Regions from separate parts of the Arthrobacter sp. Soil_C_60 genome, predicted to be linked through region 1. Evidence: riboswitches for the same ligand, from Rfam matches in the RefSeq annotation. Region 1 holds a riboswitch; the other holds the start of a gene.

The links. Region 1 has a riboswitch for glycine ahead of gcvP (aminomethyl-transferring glycine dehydrogenase). Riboswitches for the same ligand answer to the same signal wherever they lie in the genome.
Positions count from the first base shown of each region.
Region 2: it holds a riboswitch for glycine, as region 1 does, so the genes downstream of both, glyA (serine hydroxymethyltransferase) here and gcvP (aminomethyl-transferring glycine dehydrogenase) in region 1, are expected to answer to the same signal.

Region 1 is NZ_JBDGKM010000009.1:116,989-126,071, reverse strand. Features, by position in the region: gene AC3A4M_RS17365 (MFS transporter) at 1-689, opposite strand, end outside; gene AC3A4M_RS17360 (transporter substrate-binding domain-containing protein) at 716-1,537, opposite strand; gene AC3A4M_RS17355 (M4 family metallopeptidase) at 1,676-2,740, shown strand; gene AC3A4M_RS17350 (protealysin inhibitor emfourin) at 2,737-3,078, shown strand; gene AC3A4M_RS17345 (MFS transporter) at 3,176-4,438, shown strand; gene AC3A4M_RS17340 (mycothiol transferase) at 4,489-5,010, shown strand; glycine riboswitch at 5,102-5,201, shown strand; glycine riboswitch at 5,202-5,308, shown strand; gene gcvP (aminomethyl-transferring glycine dehydrogenase) at 5,359-8,226, shown strand; gene gcvT (glycine cleavage system aminomethyltransferase GcvT) at 8,243-9,083, shown strand, end outside.
Region 2 is NZ_JBDGKM010000003.1:427,898-436,980, reverse strand. Features, by position in the region: gene AC3A4M_RS08835 (polysaccharide deacetylase family protein) at 1-450, shown strand, start outside; gene curA (NADPH-dependent curcumin/dihydrocurcumin reductase) at 485-1,519, opposite strand; gene AC3A4M_RS08825 (nucleoside deaminase) at 1,614-2,126, opposite strand; gene AC3A4M_RS08820 (DUF6221 family protein) at 2,181-2,465, shown strand; gene AC3A4M_RS08815 (amino acid permease) at 2,556-4,016, opposite strand; gene glyA (serine hydroxymethyltransferase) at 4,160-5,491, opposite strand; glycine riboswitch at 5,639-5,736, opposite strand; gene AC3A4M_RS08805 (hypothetical protein) at 5,898-6,800, opposite strand; gene treS (maltose alpha-D-glucosyltransferase) at 6,921-9,083, opposite strand, start outside.

The sequences.
Region 1 (9,083 bases):
TCGTCGCCCCAGCCCCAGGTGCCACCCTTGGAGATGGCCAGCAGAAGCGAGGTCAGCGCGATGGAGAGCATGATGGCGCCGAGGAAATCGAACCGGCCGCGGGTCCGCACCTCGGATTCCGAGACCACCAGGTAGACCGCGGCGAGAATGGCCACACCAACGACGGCGGAAAGCCAGAACACTGATTCCCAACCGGCCTGCTGGTAAAGGGTTCCGCCCAAGGGCAGGCCGAGGGCACCGCCGATGCCCAGCGTGGCGCTCATGAGCGCAATCGCGCTGCCAACCTTTTCCCGCGGGAGCTCGTCGCGCATGATGCTGATGCCTACCGGGATCAACGCAGAGGAGAATCCCTGCAGGGCACGGCCGACAACTATGGTGGCGAAGTCCCCGCCGAGCGCGGCCACCACGGATCCGGCTGTCATCAGGATGATGCAGACCAGCATCATCAGCCGCTTGCCGAACATATCCGCTAGCCTGGCGACGATGGGTGTCGCGACGGCAGAGGTCAGCAAAGTGGCGGTGACCAGCCAGGACACATCGTCGATGGAGACGTTGAGCAGTTGCGCGAACTCCGGCAGCAGCGGGATGACCATTGTCTGCTGGAGCGAGACCGTTGTTCCGGACAGGCACAGGACGGCGATGATCGCCCAAGTTGGCATTCTTTTGCGCGCGGCGGCAGACTCAGGCATTTCCTTAGCGTATCCGGCGGGTAGCTCTAGCCGAACCAGGGGGCCTTGGCTGCATCGTAGGTGCCGTCGTTCTTGGCCATGTTCAGCCACTGGTCCACGTATTCGCGAAATTCGACGTCACCCTGCGGAAGTAGGTAGGCCTTCTGCGAGAAGTTGAATGGATCCTCAGGATGGACGGCGCAGAGCTCCGGATGCTCGTTCGCCACCCACATTGTTTCCGATGCGTCCGTTGTCATGACGTCCGCGCGGCCAGCGATGATTTCGTCAAAAATGGTGTTGTTGTCTTCGTAGCGGATGATCTCGCCATCGGGGTAATGTTCGTCGGCGAACTTCTCGTTGGTCCCGCCGATTGGTGTGATCGAACGGACACCAGGCTGGTTGATCTCCTCCACAGTGTCGTACTTCTCAACGTTTTCGCACAGCGTGATCGGCGTCTTCCCTTCGTCCAGAGTCGGCTCAGTGTAGAACGCCTGGGCAGCCCGTTCCAAGGAGATGGAAATGCCGCCAACGCCGATATCGCATTTGCCCAGAAAGTCCGGCATCAAGGTTGCCCAGGTGGTCGGGACGAACTCAACTTCCACTTCCAGTCGCTGGGCCAAGTCCTCAACCATATCGATGTCGATCCCGGTGTATTCCCCCGTCCCTGGATCCAGATACGTGAACGGTCGATAGTCCCCTGTGGTGCACACTTTGAGCACGCCGCTGTCTGCAACGGTCTCCAAACGTGATGGTTCGTCCGACTGCGAGGCCGAAGCGGAACTGCCATCGCCGGACGGGCCCGCGGTCGTGCAACCGGTCAAGGCCACCAGGGCCAGGAAAGAAGTTGCGGCAATTTTGCTCGATTTCATCGGTTCCCTCGCGCTTAATCGTTTCGGCTAAATACTGCCAGCGTAGCGGGGGTCATGGAGCACGAATACCCGTATGCCGTGGCTGCCACAGGTTGTCACACCCGGACCATAGGCTTGGGTGAACGCAAGGAGGTCCACATGTTCTGTTCTATTGTTCCGCCATACCTGCTCCGACGGCTCGCCCGGTTGGATGACCGGTCCCTGCTGCCTGTAGCGGAAGCTGCCCAGCGTGCCCTGGCCCGGGATGCAGCCATGCGCCGGAACCGTAACGTCAAACGTGCGCAGATGCCGGCCCTGCCCACCCTCCTGCCGTCGCAACGCATCCGGGCCACAGGGCTGAATCCCACCCGGCAGATCAATGACGCCCAGAACATGGAACGGCTGCCCGGTATCCGCGTGCGCAGCGAGGGAGTCGGCCCGGTTGAAGACGTCGCGGTCAACGAAGCCTACGACGGGCTGGGGTCCACCTTCGAGCTTTTCGCTGACGCCTACCAACGCAATGCACTCGATGGCCGGGGCGGAATCCTGCGCGCCACCGTCCACTATGGCGAGGACTATGACAACGCGTTCTGGAACGGCACGCGGATGGTTTTCGGCGACGGCGACGGGCGGGTCTTCCAGCGCTTCACCAAATCGCTGTCCGTCATCGGGCATGAGCTGACCCACGGCATCACGCAACACACCACCAACCTGGTCTACCAGGGCCAGCCCGGCGCACTGAACGAGTCGATTTCGGACGTCTTCGCTGCCTTGGTGGAGCAGTACAAGCTCGGGCACAGTGCGGACCACGCTAGCTGGCTGATCGGCGAAGGCCTGTTCACCGACCAAGTCAGCGGCGACGGCCTGCGCTCGCTGAAGGCGCCGGGCACTGCTTACGACGACGACGTGCTCGGCAAGGATCCGCAGCCTGCCACCATGGCGGACTACATCGACACCACGGACGACAACGGGGGAGTGCACCTGAACTCAGGCATTCCCAACCATGCCTTCTACCGGCTGGCCTCGATCCTGGGCGGGAACGCCTGGGAACGAGCCGGCCTGATTTGGTACGACACGATCACCGGTACGGAAGTCGTGGCGGATACGGACTTTGCAGGTTTCGCGGCAGCTACTGAAAGTGCGGCGGAAAGCCGCTACGGTAAGGACTCAGAGGAACTCAAGGCCGTAACGGCGGCCTGGACTGAGGTGGGCGTCTTGGGATGAGGATCAGCGTCAAGCGCACCGGCGGATTCGCGGGTCTAACGAGGCGCTGGGCAGTTGAAGTGGGTCAGCCCGAACTGCGTGACGAGTGGCTGCCCATTATTGAATCCTGCCCTTGGGACGATGTCCCGCAGACGCAGAACCAGCCGGACCGCTATATGTACTGGATCAGCGCCGGCGAACGTGAGGCCTCCCTCCCGGAGCAAGACGTAACCGGCCCCTGGCGGCAACTGGTGGATCGCACCTTGGAAAGTGCCCGGCAGGAAGAGGGCCGTCGCGCGGAACGCCGGCCCCAGGGCCCGGAAGGTTTTTACCGGGACGAGAATTCCGGAGAGCCTTAATCGACTTCAGGTGGGGACGGCGGCAGCCGCCGCGACAGCTATGGTGAAGAAGCCGGCACATCCGCCGGCCACAGCCTGCCTGCAAACGGAAATCAGAGTGCCTAGAACAAACCAACCCCAGATCACGGATCAGCCTGTAGCGAAGGACACCGCGTCCGTTCCTGGACTTCTCCCCCGCCTGATCGTCCTCGCCGGCATCCTGATCATGGCTCTGAGCCTACGTCTCGCGGTCTCGGGTGTTTCACCCGTGCTGGCGGAGATCTCCAACGATCTGCCGTTTGGTCCTGCATCCATCGGCGTTCTCGGCATGCTCCCGACCGCTGCCTTCGCCGTGGCAGGATTCACGACGCCGGCACTGATCAGAAAACTGGGCATACCCGCGGTCCTGCTCGGTTCGCTGGTGCTGGCCGCGTCAGGCCAGATCGGACGGGCGCTGGCCTCCGACGTGCCGCTGTTCCTGGGCTTCTCCGCCGTGACCATGGTGGGTTACGGGCTGGGCAACATCGTCATGCCACCGCTGGTCAAGCGGTACTTCCCGGACCGTATCGGCCTGGTGACTTCCCTGTACGTGACCCTGCTGGCGGTGAGTACCGCTTTCAGCCCGCTGATGGCGGTGCCGCTAGCCAACACGTCCGGCTGGCGCTGGTCGATCGGCATCTGGGCCGGTGTGAGTATGGCGGCGTTGGTGCCATGGATAGCCACCTTACTGGGGGAGCGGGCAACGCGGCGGGCCGAAGCCGTTCAAAACCGGTCGGCAGCAAAGCCCCACGCGAAGGTCCGTGTCTGGTCCTCTCCTGTCGCGTGGGGGCTGGCCATGGTGTTTGCCGGAACGTCCACCAACACCTTCTCGATGTTCACCTGGCTGCCTCCGCTGCTGCTCGACGCGGGAATGGACGCGGCCCAGGGCGGCACCATGCTTTCCTATTACGCCATCCTTGGCCTGCCGACCAGCCTGCTGGTTCCCTACTTGGCGGCCAGAATGCGCAATCCCTTCCCACTAGCAGCCCTGTTCGTGCTCTGCTACGCCGGCGGCTATGCGGGCCTGCTGCTGTCACCCTCATCGGGCACGATCCTCTGGATCACGTTGGCCGGACTGGGACAGGGAACATTCGCCATGGCCTTGCTGCTGGTCAACCTGCGGACCCGGACTACCGCCGGTTCGGGTGCGCTTTCCGGTTTCGCGCAAGGCATCGGCTATTCGGTCGCCTGCCTTGGGCCGCTGACTTTCGGGCTGCTGAAAGACATCACTGGTACATGGGCAACATCGTTCGGCCTGCTCGCCGTATCGCTCGTCGTCCTCGTCGTCGGTGCTTTCATTGTCAGCAAACCGCGCTATCTGGAGGACCATCCGGGGGCGTAAGGCATAGGCTGGGTTCGTTGCCGCCAATCCCGGATCTACGAGGAGCGAAGATGAAGTTCAACGATCTGCTGGCAGACGCTTTCGGCCGGATCCAGGAACGGGTCCACGAAGTGCTTGATGGACTGGACCCGAACCAGCTGGCCGAACGGCCCGGAGGAAACGGCAACTCGATCGCCTGGCTGATCTGGCATTTGACCCGGGTCCAGGACGATCACATTGCCGATGTCGCGGGTGTGGAGCAGCGCTGGACCTCAGGCGGTTGGTCAGAACTGTTCGATCTTCCGCTGGACACACATGAAACCGGCTACGGCCACACCTCCGACCAGGTCAGCGCCGTCACGGTTGAATCCGGAAGCCTGCTGGCCGAGTATTTCGACGCCGTGCATCGCCAAAGCCTCGAGTTCATCGGCTCGCTGACCGAAGACGAGCTGGACCGGATTGTGGATACACGCTGGGACCCGCACGTTACCCTCGGAGTCCGCCTTGTCAGCGTCATTGATGACTGTTTGGAACACGCCGGGCAGGCCGCCTACGTTAAAGGACTGGTCCAGCACCGCGAAGCGCGCGGCTAATGCCGGCCGCCTTGTTTGTGTTCGCCCTCACCGGCTACCATTCAAGAAGATAGAACGCACTTCAAAAGTGTCATAACTGCATATTTGCCTTCGAATTGCGGCGGGAGAGTCCTGCTGGATGAATGTCAGCGGGCGCCGTAGGAGCAATACCTCCCCAGGAATCTCTCAGGCCCCTGTACCGCCGCAGACAGGCAACTCTGGAAAGTAGTCGACCATGACGGCGCGGCTCACCGACGGTGCAAGCGGAACTTGGAAAGGTTTCCGCGGAATCTCTCAGGTCCAATACAGAGCGGGGAGGAACCCGATCCATCTGGTACAACCGTGCCAGCCAATAACTGGAGTTCCTTCATGACGGTTCAACCCACCATTGCGACATTTGCCGAGCGCCACATCGGCCCGCGCAACAGCGACGCCGAGACCATGCTCAAGCAGCTTGGCTACACCAGCCTCGAAGACCTGGTCGACACGGCCGTTCCGGCGGACATCCGCCAGAGCGCGCCGCTTGAGTTGCCGGCTGCCCGCAGCGAAGCCGAGGTCCTCGCAGATCTGCGCGCCCTCGCCGCCAAGAACATCACTGCCGTGCAGATGATCGGGCAGGGCTACTACGACACCATCACGCCGCCGGTGATCCGCCGCAATGTGGTGGAATCCCCGGCCTGGTACACGGCCTACACGCCCTACCAGCCGGAAATCTCCCAGGGCCGGCTCGAGGCGCTGCTGAACTTCCAGACCATGGTTTCCGACCTGACCGGTTTGGAAATCGCCAACGCCTCCCTGCTGGACGAAGCTACCGCCGTGGCTGAAGCCGTGCTGCTGATGCGCCGTGCCAACAAGAAGCATGCCGACGGCAAGACCGTACTGGACGCAGACCTGCTGCCGCAGACCATCGCCATCGTCAAGGGCCGCGCCGAAGCGCTGGACTTCGAGATCGAGGTGGCCGACCTCTCCGTTGGTCTTCCCGAGGGCGAGATCTCCGGCATTGTGCTGCAGCAGCCGGGCGTGTCCGGCCATGTGGCCGACCACAGCAAGGTGATCGCGGATGCGAAGGAACGCGGAGCCATGGTCACCGTGGCCGCGGATCTGCTGGCTCTGACCCTGATCACGCCTCCCGGCGAGCAGGGCGCGGATATCGCCGTCGGAAATACCCAGCGTTTCGGTGTTCCGCTGTTCTTCGGCGGACCGCACGCCGCCTACATGGCTGTGCACAAGGGCGTGGAGCGCCAGCTGCCCGGCCGCCTCGTCGGAGTCTCCAAGGACAACGCCGGCATGCCTGCCTACCGCCTGGCACTGCAGACGCGCGAACAGCACATCCGCCGCGAGAAGGCCACGTCCAACATCTGCACCGCGCAGGCACTGCTGGCCATCGTCGCCGGCATGTATGGGGTTTACCACGGACCGGAAGGCCTGAAGGCCATTGCGCAGCACGCCAACAACCAGGCGCGTGCCCTCGCCTCCGTCCTCAAGGGCGCCGGACTGGAACTGGCCAGCGAGCACTTCTTCGACACGCTGACGGTCAAGGTCCCGGGCAAGGCTGCCGACGTCATCAAGGCCGCCGAGGCCAAGGGCATTAACCTGCGCGTCATCGATGCCGATCACGTGGGCATCTCCACCGGCGAATCGACGACGGCGGAGCACCTGTCTGCTGTGGCCGAGGCATTCGGCGTGGACGGTGCAGCCGAGGACATCGCGGCGGGCCTGTCGGCTACACCGGAAGGCTTCGGCCTGGAGCAGGGCATGCAGCGCACCTCTTCCTACATGCAGCACCCCGTCTTCCACAGCCACCGCTCCGAAACCCAGATGCTGCGCTACCTGCGCCGGCTCTCGGACCGCGACCTGGCCCTGGACCGGACCATGATCCCGCTGGGCTCCTGCACCATGAAGCTCAACGCCACGGCCGAGATGGAATCCATGACCTGGCCGGAGTTCGCCTCCATCCATCCCTTCGCTCCGGCGCACCAGACGAAGGGCTGGCGCGAACTGATCGAGGATCTGGAAGCGCGACTGTCGGCCATCACCGGTTACGCGGGCGTCTCCATCCAGCCGAACGCCGGATCCCAGGGTGAGTACGCCGGCCTGCTGGCCATCCGCCGCTACCACCTGTCCCGCGGCGATGAGCAGCGCAACGTCTGCCTGATTCCTGCATCGGCCCACGGCACCAACGCCGCCTCGGCCGTGCTCGCAGGCATGAAGGTTGTCGTTGTGGCTACCGCCCAGGACGGCACCATCGACCACGCCGATCTGAACGCCAAGATCGAGCAGCACAAGGACAGCCTGTCCGCCATCATGATCACCTACCCGTCCACGCACGGGGTGTACGACGCCGATGTCCGCCAGGTCTGCGACGCTGTCCATGCGGCTGGCGGCCAGGTCTACATCGACGGCGCCAACCTCAACGCCCTCGTCGGACTGGCACAGCCGGGCAAGTTCGGTGGCGACGTGTCACACCTGAACCTGCACAAGACCTTCTGCATCCCGCACGGCGGCGGCGGCCCCGGCGTCGGTCCGGTCGCAGTAGCCGAGCACCTGGTGCCGTTCCTGCCCGGCAATGCCGCGCTGGCCGCGCACGAAGGCAAGGGCGTTCCGGTCTCGGCTTCCGAGTACGGTTCCGCCGGCGTGCTGCCGATCTCCTGGGCCTACGTGGCCATGATGGGCGGCGAAGGGCTGACCAACGCGACCAAGACCGCGCTGCTGGCAGGCAACTACATCGCCTCCCGGCTGAACGAGTACTTCCCGGTGCTGTACACGGGCAACGACGGTCTGGTGGCGCACGAGTGCATCCTGGATCTGCGCGAACTGACCGCCAAGTCCGGCGTTACTGCCGAGGATGTTGCCAAGCGTCTGATCGACTTCGGTTTCCACGCCCCCACGCTGTCCTTCCCGGTGGCAGGTACGTTGATGGTGGAGCCGACCGAGTCCGAAGACCTCGCCGAGATCGAGCGCTTCATTGAAGCGATGATCACCATCCGCGGCGAGATCGACCAGGTCGTCAAGGGCGACTTCAGCGTCGAGGAGAGCCCGCTGCGGCTGGCTCCCCACACTGCAGCTGCTGCCATCAGCAGTGACTGGGACCGCAAGTACTCCCGAGAACAGGGCGTCTTCCCGGTGCCGAGCCTGAAGCAGGACAAGTACTTCGCGCCGGTGGGACGCATCGACGGCGCCGCCGGCGACCGTAACCTGGTCTGCTCCTGCCCGCCCATCGAAGAGTTCGCTAACTAGAGGAAGGTTCCAGACCATGAGCGCTGAAACCGCTACGAAGCAGTACACCGCCCTGTATGAAGAGCACCAGAAGCTGGGCGCCTCCTTCACGGACTTCGGCGGCTGGCAGATGCCGCTGAAATACCAGAGCGAACTGGCCGAGCACCACGCCGTGCGCAAGGCTGCCGGCCTGTTCGACCTCTCCCACATGGGCGAGGTCTGGGTTACCGGCCCCGACGCCGGGAGGTTCCTCGACTATGCGCTGGTGAGCCGGCTCTCCGCGGTCGCCGTTGGTAAGGCCAAGTATTCTCTGATCTGCAACGAAGACGGCGGCATCATCGATGACCTGATCAGCTACCGCCGCGCGGAGGACAAGTTCCTGGTGGTGCCGAACGCGGGCAACGCCAAGGCCGTAGCCGAGGCCCTGGCCGACCGTGCGCAGGACTTCGACGTGACGGTGGAGGACGCCACCGCGTCCATCTCGCTGGTGGCTGTCCAGGGGCCAAACTCCGTGGACATCCTGAAGCAGCTGGTGGCCGCGGCCGACCACGCCACCGTGACCGAGATGAAGTACTACGTTGCGGACGAGGTCCACTTCACTGTGAGCGGTGCTCCGCTCAAGCTGCTGCTGGCCCGCACCGGCTACACCGGCGAAGACGGGTTCGAGATCTACGTCCCGAACGAAAACGCCGCTTCGCTGTGGTCCGCCCTGCTGTCGGCAGGCAAGGACTTCGATCTGGTGCCCGCCGGCCTCGCCGCCCGCGATTCGCTGCGGTTGGAAGCCGGTATGCCGCTCTACGGCAACGAACTGTCCCTGGAAGTCAGCCCGTACGACGCCGGACTTGGCCCCATCGTCGCTCTGAAGAAGGAAGGCGAAT
Region 2 (9,083 bases), on a different contig from region 1:
GTGTCGCTGGCCAGGCGCCACGGCCAATACGTCATCAATCACAGCATTAGCCACAGGGATCTCCGGCAGTTCGACTGTGCCGGAGCGGCTGCCGAGCTGCGGGCCCCGGGGGTTGTCACCAACTTTGGCCGGCCGCCGCACGGCGGGCTCAACGAGGCCGTCCTCTGCGGCTACCGCAAAGTCGGCATGCTGCCCTGGCTCTGGACCGGCAGCACCAGGGACTGGACCGGCCTGTCCAGGAGCGAGGTGGTCGATTCCGTCGTCGCCCTTGGCCGAAAGGGCGGCACAATCCTCATGCACATGCAATGGCGGGGCTTCCATCCTAGGGCGCTGGACCGGATGAAGGAGGGATTGGAAGATAAGGGACTCCGAGTTTGCCGGGCCTATGGAGGCGCAACCGGGCGCATCACCACCAGCCCGGCGCTCCTACCGCTACGGTTACCTTGCTGATCGGGCCGAAATCGCTAAGACCAGCAGGGCGTCCTCAGACCCGGATCAGGAGCTTGCCGAAGTTGCGCCCCTCGAGCAGCCCGGCGAAGGCCGACGGCGCGTTCTCCAACCCGTCGACAATGTCCTCGCGGTACTTCATCCTGCCGTCCGCGACCAGCTCAGCCATGTCCCGCTGGAAGTTGTCCCAGTGCTTCGCCCGGAATTCCGTCTGGATGAAACCGCGCACGGTCAGGCTCTGGTTCAGGACGGTGCGCATGAAACCGGGTAGCCGGTCCGGCCCCTCCGGAGCGCCGGTCGCGTTGTACTGCGCAACCATTCCGCACACCGGCATCCGCCCGTACAGGTTCAGCAGCGGCAGCACGGCCTGGAGCACCTTGCCGCCCACATTCTCCCAGTAGACGTCGGTCCCGTCGGGGCAGGCAGCCTTCAGCTCGTCCGCGAAAGAATCCGAGCGGTGGTCCACGGCGGCGTCGAACCCCAGCTCATCAAGCAGGTAGGCGCACTTCTCCGGCCCGCCGGCGATGCCAACCGCACGCGCTCCCGCGGCACGGGCCAACTGCCCGACGGCGGAGCCTACCGGTCCGGCTGCCGCCGCGACCACAAGGGTCTCCCCTGCCCGGATGCGTCCGATTTCCGCCATGCCGGAATAGGCGGTGAAGCCCGGCATCCCCAGCACGCCCAGCGCGGTCGATTCCGGCTGCCCGTTGTCGCTGACCGGACGCGAGTATTTACCAGGAACGACGGCGGCGCTCTGCCAACCGCCGTACGTCGCCACCAGCTGGCCCGGCTTAAAGTCGGGGTCGCGGCTCTCGACGACCTCGGCAACCGTCTCGGCCGGAAGGACGTCGCCCAACGGCGTCGGCGTGGCATAGGACTTCGCCGCGCTCATCCGCCCGCGCATGTAGGGGTCCAGCGAGATGTACCGGTTGCGCACCAGTAACTGCCCGTCGGCGAGCGCGGGAAGCTCTGCGGTTTCCGTCCGGAAAGTCTGATCCGTCGGTACACCATGCGGCCGCTCGGCCAGCACGATTCGGGTGGTGTTCGTCGTGGAGTTCGCAGAAGTAGCCATCAGTTCAGGCTAGGCGGAAGCCGGCGGACTGTCACCACGGCCGATAACGCCCCCACCGCCGCTGCATCTCCTGCCGGCCGGAATGCATCCCCAGTCAGTCGTCAGATTCCGCGTCTGCTGATGCACCTTGCGGGAAGTGGAACTTCCGGTGCAGTGCCTGGACGTCGTCGGCCAGCTCCGTTGCCGGGCCGTCGACCTCCACTCCGGGTGCGACGGCTTGGACGGGCAATGGGTTGACCGGTCCCGGCGCCACATCCCACTCCTTCAGCCAGTTGCCAAGCTGCTCGGAGGAAGCGGCGTAGACAATCCGCCCCAGCCGGACCCAGGCGTGCGCGGCCGAGCACATCGGGCAGTGCTCGCCGGAGGTGTAGACGGTGGCCGCTGCGCGTTCCATGGGGCTCAGGTTGCCGGCGGCCCAGCGCGCAATCTCGAACTCCGGGTGCCGCGTCTGGTCGCCGTCCTTGACCCGGTTGCGATCCTCAAAAAGCACGTGGCCCCCGGCGTCGACGAGAACCGAGCCGAAGGGTTCGTCGCCGTCCTCGAGTGCTTCGCGTGCCAGGTCGACGCATCGACGCAGGTGTTCAAGATCGGTCTCGGTGATAGCCATGGTCTCGATTATGGCCCATGGCCTTTTGCCTATGGAATGGTCCAAGATGGCCACATGGGTGATCTTATCGATTTCCTGCTCGCGAGGATCCAGCAGGACGAGGCTCGGATACGGGCGCTGATGACAGACGTCGGCATGGTGGGACAAACGGTCCTGCGGCACCACCTCGCACAGAATCTGGCCGAGTGCGATGCCAAGCGGCGGATGATCGCCCATGTGAGGGACGTTGACTGGGACCACGAACCGGCCAGCGACTACGACTATATGCTGGCCTTTCTGCAGCACATGGCGCTTCCCTATCAAACCCACACCGGCTACCAGTCCGCCTGGCGGCTCTAGAGAACCGGAACGGCGGCCGGGCAGGTGGATTCACCATGCCCGACCGCCGTCCGATAGCCGCTTTCCGCCGTCGTCGGTTTCCCGCCGTCGTTAGCCGGAAACTGAGGCGGTTTCCTTCGCCTCGGCGTGGTCTGCGATGACGCCTGCCTTGAACGTTTCGTAGCGGGCTGCGTGGAGCGGGTTGCGGCGCAGGATCGCCCACGCTGCGCCCAGAACTGCGAACCAGATGGGCGTAATCAGCAGGGCCAGCAACGTATCCGGTTGTGTGGTCAGCGCCCACAGCACGAAGCCGAAGAATGCGAAGACCACCCACACCATCACCGGGCCGCCGGGCATCTTGAATTTGGAAGCCTGGTGCAGGCCGGGCCGGCGCTTGCGGAAGGCCAGGTAGCTGGCCAGGATGATGGACCAGACGAACATGAAGCATACGGCGGAAACCGTCGTCACCATGCCAAAGGCCTTGCCGACGTCGTCGCCTGCGTAGAGCAGGGCCACGGACGCGAACAGCAGCACGCAGGTCAGGAACAGCGCGTTGCGCGGCACCTTCTGCAACGACAGCTTGCTGAAGATTGACGGAGCATCTCCGTCCTGCGCGAGGCCAAATACCATGCGCGAAGTTGAGTAGATGCCGGAGTTGGCACTCGACATGGCGGAGGTCAGGACCACCAGGTTGATCACGGTCGCTGCCATGCCCAGCCCGGCCAGCGAGAACATTCCGATGAAGGGGCTGTGTCCGGCCTCGAACTGGGTCCAGGGAGTGACTGCCATGAGGATGATGAGTGCGCCTACGTAGAAGAGCAGGATGCGGATCGGAATCGAGTTGATGGCCTTGGGGAGGTTCTTCTCGGGATCTTTGGTCTCGGCAGCGGTGGTGCCCACCAGTTCAATGCCTACGAAGGCGAACACGGCGATCTGGAAGCCGGCCACGAAGCCCATGAACTCGTTGGGGAAGAAGCCGCCGTGGATCCACAGGTTTTCGACAGTGGCCGGGCCGGCCTCGGACTTGAAGCCCGAAAGGATCATGAACAGACCGGTAAGGATCAGTGCCACGATGGCGACGATCTTAATCAGCGCGAACCAGAACTCCGTCTCGCCGAAGGCCTTGACCGTAACCAGGTTCAGCACCAGCAGGATGCCGATGGTGACCACGCCCGGAATCCACAGCGGAATGCCCGGAACCAGTTCGTTGGCGTAGCCTGCGATGGCGATGACGTCGGCAATGCCGGTCACGACCCAGCAGAACCAGTAGGTCCAGCCGGTAAAGAATCCGGCCCAGGGGCCCAGCAGGTCACCCGCAAAATCGCTGAAGGACTTGTAATGCAGATTGGACAGCAGCAGCTCGCCCATCGCCCGCATCACGAAGAACAGCATGAAGCCGATGATCATGTAGACGAAGATGACGGAGGGTCCGGCCGCGGAGATGGTTTTCCCCGAGCCCATGAAGAGCCCCGTGCCGATGGCACCGCCGATCGCGATCAGCTGGATGTGGCGGTTGCTCAGCTGTCTTTCCAGATGGGGTGCCCCGGATGACTGCACTGTTGCATCTTTCATTTACTACTCCTTCAGAGCGAGGATATTTCGCATGGCTGCATGGCCCTGGGTGTGGGTTGCATGCAGGTTCAGACGGCCGGTCGCTTCCCCATGTCGGCGACCGGCCCCTGGGCAGGGGCCCCGCGGTCCCTGCCCAGTCCCGGTTAGGCGCCGGCTGTTGCCAGCGGTGCCACGTTCGGGTACAGCGGGTGCGCGGCGGCCAAGGCCTCCACACGGTGGCGCAGATCGGCGAGGCTTGCCTCGTCCTCAGCGATCAGCGCCTCAGCAATGATGTCAGCTACCTCGATGAAGGCTGCTTCGCCGAAGCCGCGGGTAGCCAGCGCGGGCGTTCCGATCCGCAGGCCGGAGGTGACCATCGGCGGGCGCGGGTCGAAGGGAACAGCGTTGCGGTTGACGGTGATGTCGATGGCCGCGAGGCGGTCCTCGGCTTCCTGGCCGTTCAGTTCGCAGTTGCGCAGGTCGACCAGCACCAGGTGCACGTCGGTGCCGCCGGAAACCACGGAAATCCCCTTGGCGGCGACATCGGGCTGCATCAGGCGTTCGGCCAGGATGCTTGCTCCGGCCAGCACGCGCTCCTGGCGTTCCTTGAACTCCGGCGATGCCGCGATCTTGAAGGCCACGGCCTTGCCGGCGATGACGTGCTCCAGCGGCCCGCCCTGCTGGCCCGGGAAGACTGCCGAGTTGATCTTCTTGGCGACGTCGGCGTCGTTGGTCAGGATGATGCCGCCGCGCGGGCCGGCCAGCGTCTTGTGCGTGGTGGAAGTGACAACGTGGGCGTGCGGCACCGGGCTGGGGTGCAGTCCGGCGGCCACCAGGCCGGCGAAGTGCGCCATATCCACCATGAGGTAGGCACCGACGGCGTCGGCGATCCGGCGGAATTCGGCGAAGTCCAGCTGGCGGGCGTAGGCGGACCAGCCGGCCACGATCAGCTGCGGCTTGTGCTCGTGGGCCAGGCGCTCCACTTCCACCATGTCGATCCGGTGGTCATCTTCGCGGACCTGGTACGGAACCACGTTGTACAGCTTGCCGGAGAAGTTGATCCGCATGCCATGGGTCAGGTGGCCGCCGTGGGCCAGGTTCAGCCCCATGATTGTGTCGCCGGGCTTGATCAGCGCGTGCATGACCGATGCGTTGGCCTGGGCACCGGAGTGCGGCTGGACGTTGGCGTAGGCCGCCCCGAACAGGTCCTTCACGCGGTCGATGGCCAGCTGCTCGATGACGTCGACGTGCTCGCAGCCGCCGTAGTAACGCCGGCCCGGGTAGCCTTCGGCGTACTTGTTGGTCAGCACGGAGCCCTGCGCCTGCATGACTGCGGCGGCGGTGTGGTTCTCCGAGGCGATCATTTCCAGGCCGTCACGCTGGCGGGTGAGTTCGTCGTCGATCTTGGCGGCGACCTCGGGGTCCAGCTCGGACAGCTGGCTATTCAGGCTCGGGGACACGACCTGCTGGAAAGTGGATGGTGACTGGATCGTCATAAGGAACTCCATATTTCAGGCAGCGCACAACACGCCACGATGATTCGGGTTCCTCCCCGCTCTGTCTGGGACCTGAGAGTTTCCGCCGCCCGTGGGGGCCGCTTGCACCGTCGGTGAGCCGGTTGCCCGGCTGCTTTCCAGAGTTGCCTAGCCGCGGCGGTACGTGGGCCTGAGAGATTCCTGGGGAGGAGTTGCTCCTACGGCGCCTGACGAACGTACCGGCAGGACTCTCCCGCCGCAGATCAAAAGCGTTGGGCCACAGCTTCGTGACCCGCCTCACACAGGTTAGCGGCAGGGCAGGAGCTAACGCAACATCATTTCTTAACTGCCTAGTCAGCGGCGGATCCGCTGCAGGCAACGTGCGACGCCGGCACTCACCTGAGTGCCGGCGCCGCCTGGGCAAGCCCTATTGCCCGGTGCCCGTCTGGTCGCCTTCGGTCACGCCGCCGTCCACCGGTGCCGGATCGACGGCGCCGCCGTCAGGGGCGGTTTCCTGCTGGCCCGTGTCCTGCTGGCCGGCGCCCGGGTCGGTGACGACCTCCGGCTCCGCCACTTCGCCGGTTTCGGAGCCTGGCGCCGGAACGGGTTCAGGCACGGTCTCCACCGGCGCAGTACCGTCGTTCTGGCCGGTGGCAGGATCCTCGACTCCCGTCGATCCGTCCGTACCGCCGGAAGTGCCGTCGGTGGTCCCGGTCTGGCCGGCGCCGTCGTCGACCTGCCCGGGCTCAGCATCGCCGGGCTCCGTGGTTTCGCTGCCATCCTCGGCCGGGGCCGCGGTGCCTGTCAGGACGCGGCCCAGGGTGGTCTGCTGCTCGGCGGCCGGGGCGCTGCTGGTCGACGATGCCACCAGCGCCGAAATGGGCTTGCTGGTTCCCAGTTCGACCATCGTGATGCCGGCCATGGCAATCAGGAAGGAGGCTGCGCTGACCACTCCAATCTTGGCCCAGGTCCGGGGCGTGAACCGGCGTGCGGTGAGCTTCGCCTTGAAGTCCGCGACGGCGCTGGAGACACCGGCACGCTCGGTTCCGTCGTCGCTCGCCGGCAGGCCGCCGTTGCGCAGGCCGCGCAGCCGCGGCACGGGCAGGGTCTTCTTGGCCGCGACGGCGGCAGAACTCAGCGTCCTGGCGTAGATGGCTGCCGCTACCGTGGCGATGACCGAACCGAGGGCAGCGCCGATCAGCGTTCCCGCGACACCGAGGAAGGAACCCGCAAAGGCCGAGGTCACGGCGGCCAAGGCGGAGGCAATAGTTTGGGCACCGTTGAGGCCGAGGAGTTTCGGCTTATCTTCGGCGGAGGAGTCTTCAGCCATATTTCACACACACTTCAGGTAGGTAAAGTTACGGAAAGGTAACGCCGGCTCCTCCGATCCGGTTCCCTGCCTACCGCGTTTCTATGTGAGATGCTGGTCACATCCGGTGCGCGTTGACCATCACCCCAGATCAGGGCGTGACAGCGTCCTCCGCGCCTGCGCCGCAGCTTCAGTACCAGCCGTGCCCGCGTCCTCGTCCTGGCCCGCTTCCACCTCAGCCGCAACCTCTGCGGCCGGCTCCTCTTCTTCGGGCAGGGTCACCAGCAGCGCGGTTCCCTGGTACGGCTCCAGCTGGATGTAGAAGCTGTGCAGGTCATCCACGCTCCCCACTTCTTCGCCGCTGAACAGATCGGTCACCAAGGCCCCGGTTTCCAACTGCTCGGAGCGCACCGTGCCGGCCATCTCCTGGTCCGAGAAGTTCAGGACGGTGACTTCGCAATCGCCCGATTCAAGCTGGTGCACCATGACCAGCATGCCCCGGTGCGAGACGTCCGGAACATCGAGCAGCGCACTCTTCGCGATGCCGTACTGCTCCCGGACGGCCAGGATTTTGGCCAGCTGCCGGGCAAACGATGACTCGTCCGCGAGCTGGTCCGGCAACGTCCCGTACAGGCTGACAGCCCTGGGCATGCCGGAGGTCGGGGCCTGCCCGGTATGGTTGACGCCCATCAGGTCATGGGCGCCCCGGTTGATCCAGCGGGTGTCGCCGCGGGACAGCAGCGGAGCTACCTGCGACCGGTCCAGGGTCAGCATGCCGCACAGGTCCCATCCGGAGAGCGCGAAGACGCCCGGCTGCAGCGCGTTGTACATGGCCAGCAGCAGGTGCACCTTGCGGACCTCGATGGTCTGCTCCGGCGTGATGGTGCTCAGGTCCTTGATGCCCAGCACCGCCGTGATCACGCTCGCCGTCGTACAGGCAATGCCGTTGGCCGTAAAGACCAAGTTATAGGGAGCGGCTTCCCCGGTGATGCCGTCCCGCAAGGTCTGCTGCACCTTATGGGCCAGTTCGGCGCCGGTCATTTCCTCGCCGTCGAGCTCATAGATATCGTCTTTATGCTTGGTGGTGAAGTGCACGAGTTCATAGGTCAGCTCGTCATGGTTCTGCAGCGCGTGGACCAGGGAGGCCTGGTCCACACCGATCTCCATGGCCAGGCGCAGGGTCAGCCGGAGGAATTCGGTATCGGCGGTGACCAGGGCGTGGTGGTAGCCGGGGCGGGTGACAAAGTCGTAGGACAGGTCGGGGCCGTTGGCGGACGTGGACTTGATGTCGTCGATGCTCAGGTTCAGTTCCTGGAACGTGAAGCCGCCGACCTTGCGGACCATGCTGCCGATGATCTGGTTCGCGGCCTCGGAAATCGGATGGCCCTCCGACCAGCCCGGCGTTTCCTCGGCACTCTTCTCCACGCCCAGGAAACCGTTGGCGTCCAGCCGCAGGGCGCCGGTACCCAGGTCCACCAGCGAGTGCAGGGCGTCGCCCATCACCAGGCGCATGCCGGAGAAGGTGGGATCCAGCCAGTTGATCGACGGCTGACCCGCCTTGAAGTAGTGCAGGTACACCCACCGCCGCATTTGGCCGGTGGTATCCAAAACCGGGCCGGTGGCGCTCCAGTTGGTCTCCTTGACCCCGGGCTCGTAGAAAATGACCCGCTGCAGCTCGCCGATGATGTAGCCGGCCTTCTGGAGGGCGCGTTCGGTTTCGGCGTCGATGTTGACCGCGTCTTCGCCGTCGGGCACGTCCGGCAGCAGGTGCCAGTCCGACTCGGGGATGTCGATCATGTGGTAAATGCCCGGGTAGTCCCGGAAGTTCATCTCGGCCAGCCGGAAATCCGCACCCTTGCCGGTGTGCCCGGGCACGATGTCATCCACAATCGTTCCGCCGTGGTCATTGGCGACCTGGCACATCTCGCGGAACTCGTCCTCGGTGCCGAACATCGGATCAATCGCCATGCTGATCCGGTCGAAGTGACCGTCCACACTCGGCGTCTGCTCCCAGCCCGAGAGCCCGCCGGCGAGTTTCACCGGCCCGGTATGGATGGCGCTGATTCCGATCTGCTCGAACGCCTCCCACAAGCCGGGGTCCCCCAATGCTCCGAGGAAGGACTGCCCGGGCTTGGTCATGAAGGACAGCGGGTAGGCGGTGAACCACACCGAGGCCCGCTCCACCGCGGCCCGCGGGTTCGGCCAGGCGAAGGGGTTCTGCCACATGCTGGCCTGGCCCGAGAGCTGGCGGCCCAGCACCTTGGCGTCGCCGAGCATGGACTGGTTGCGCAGCCACTCCACGTA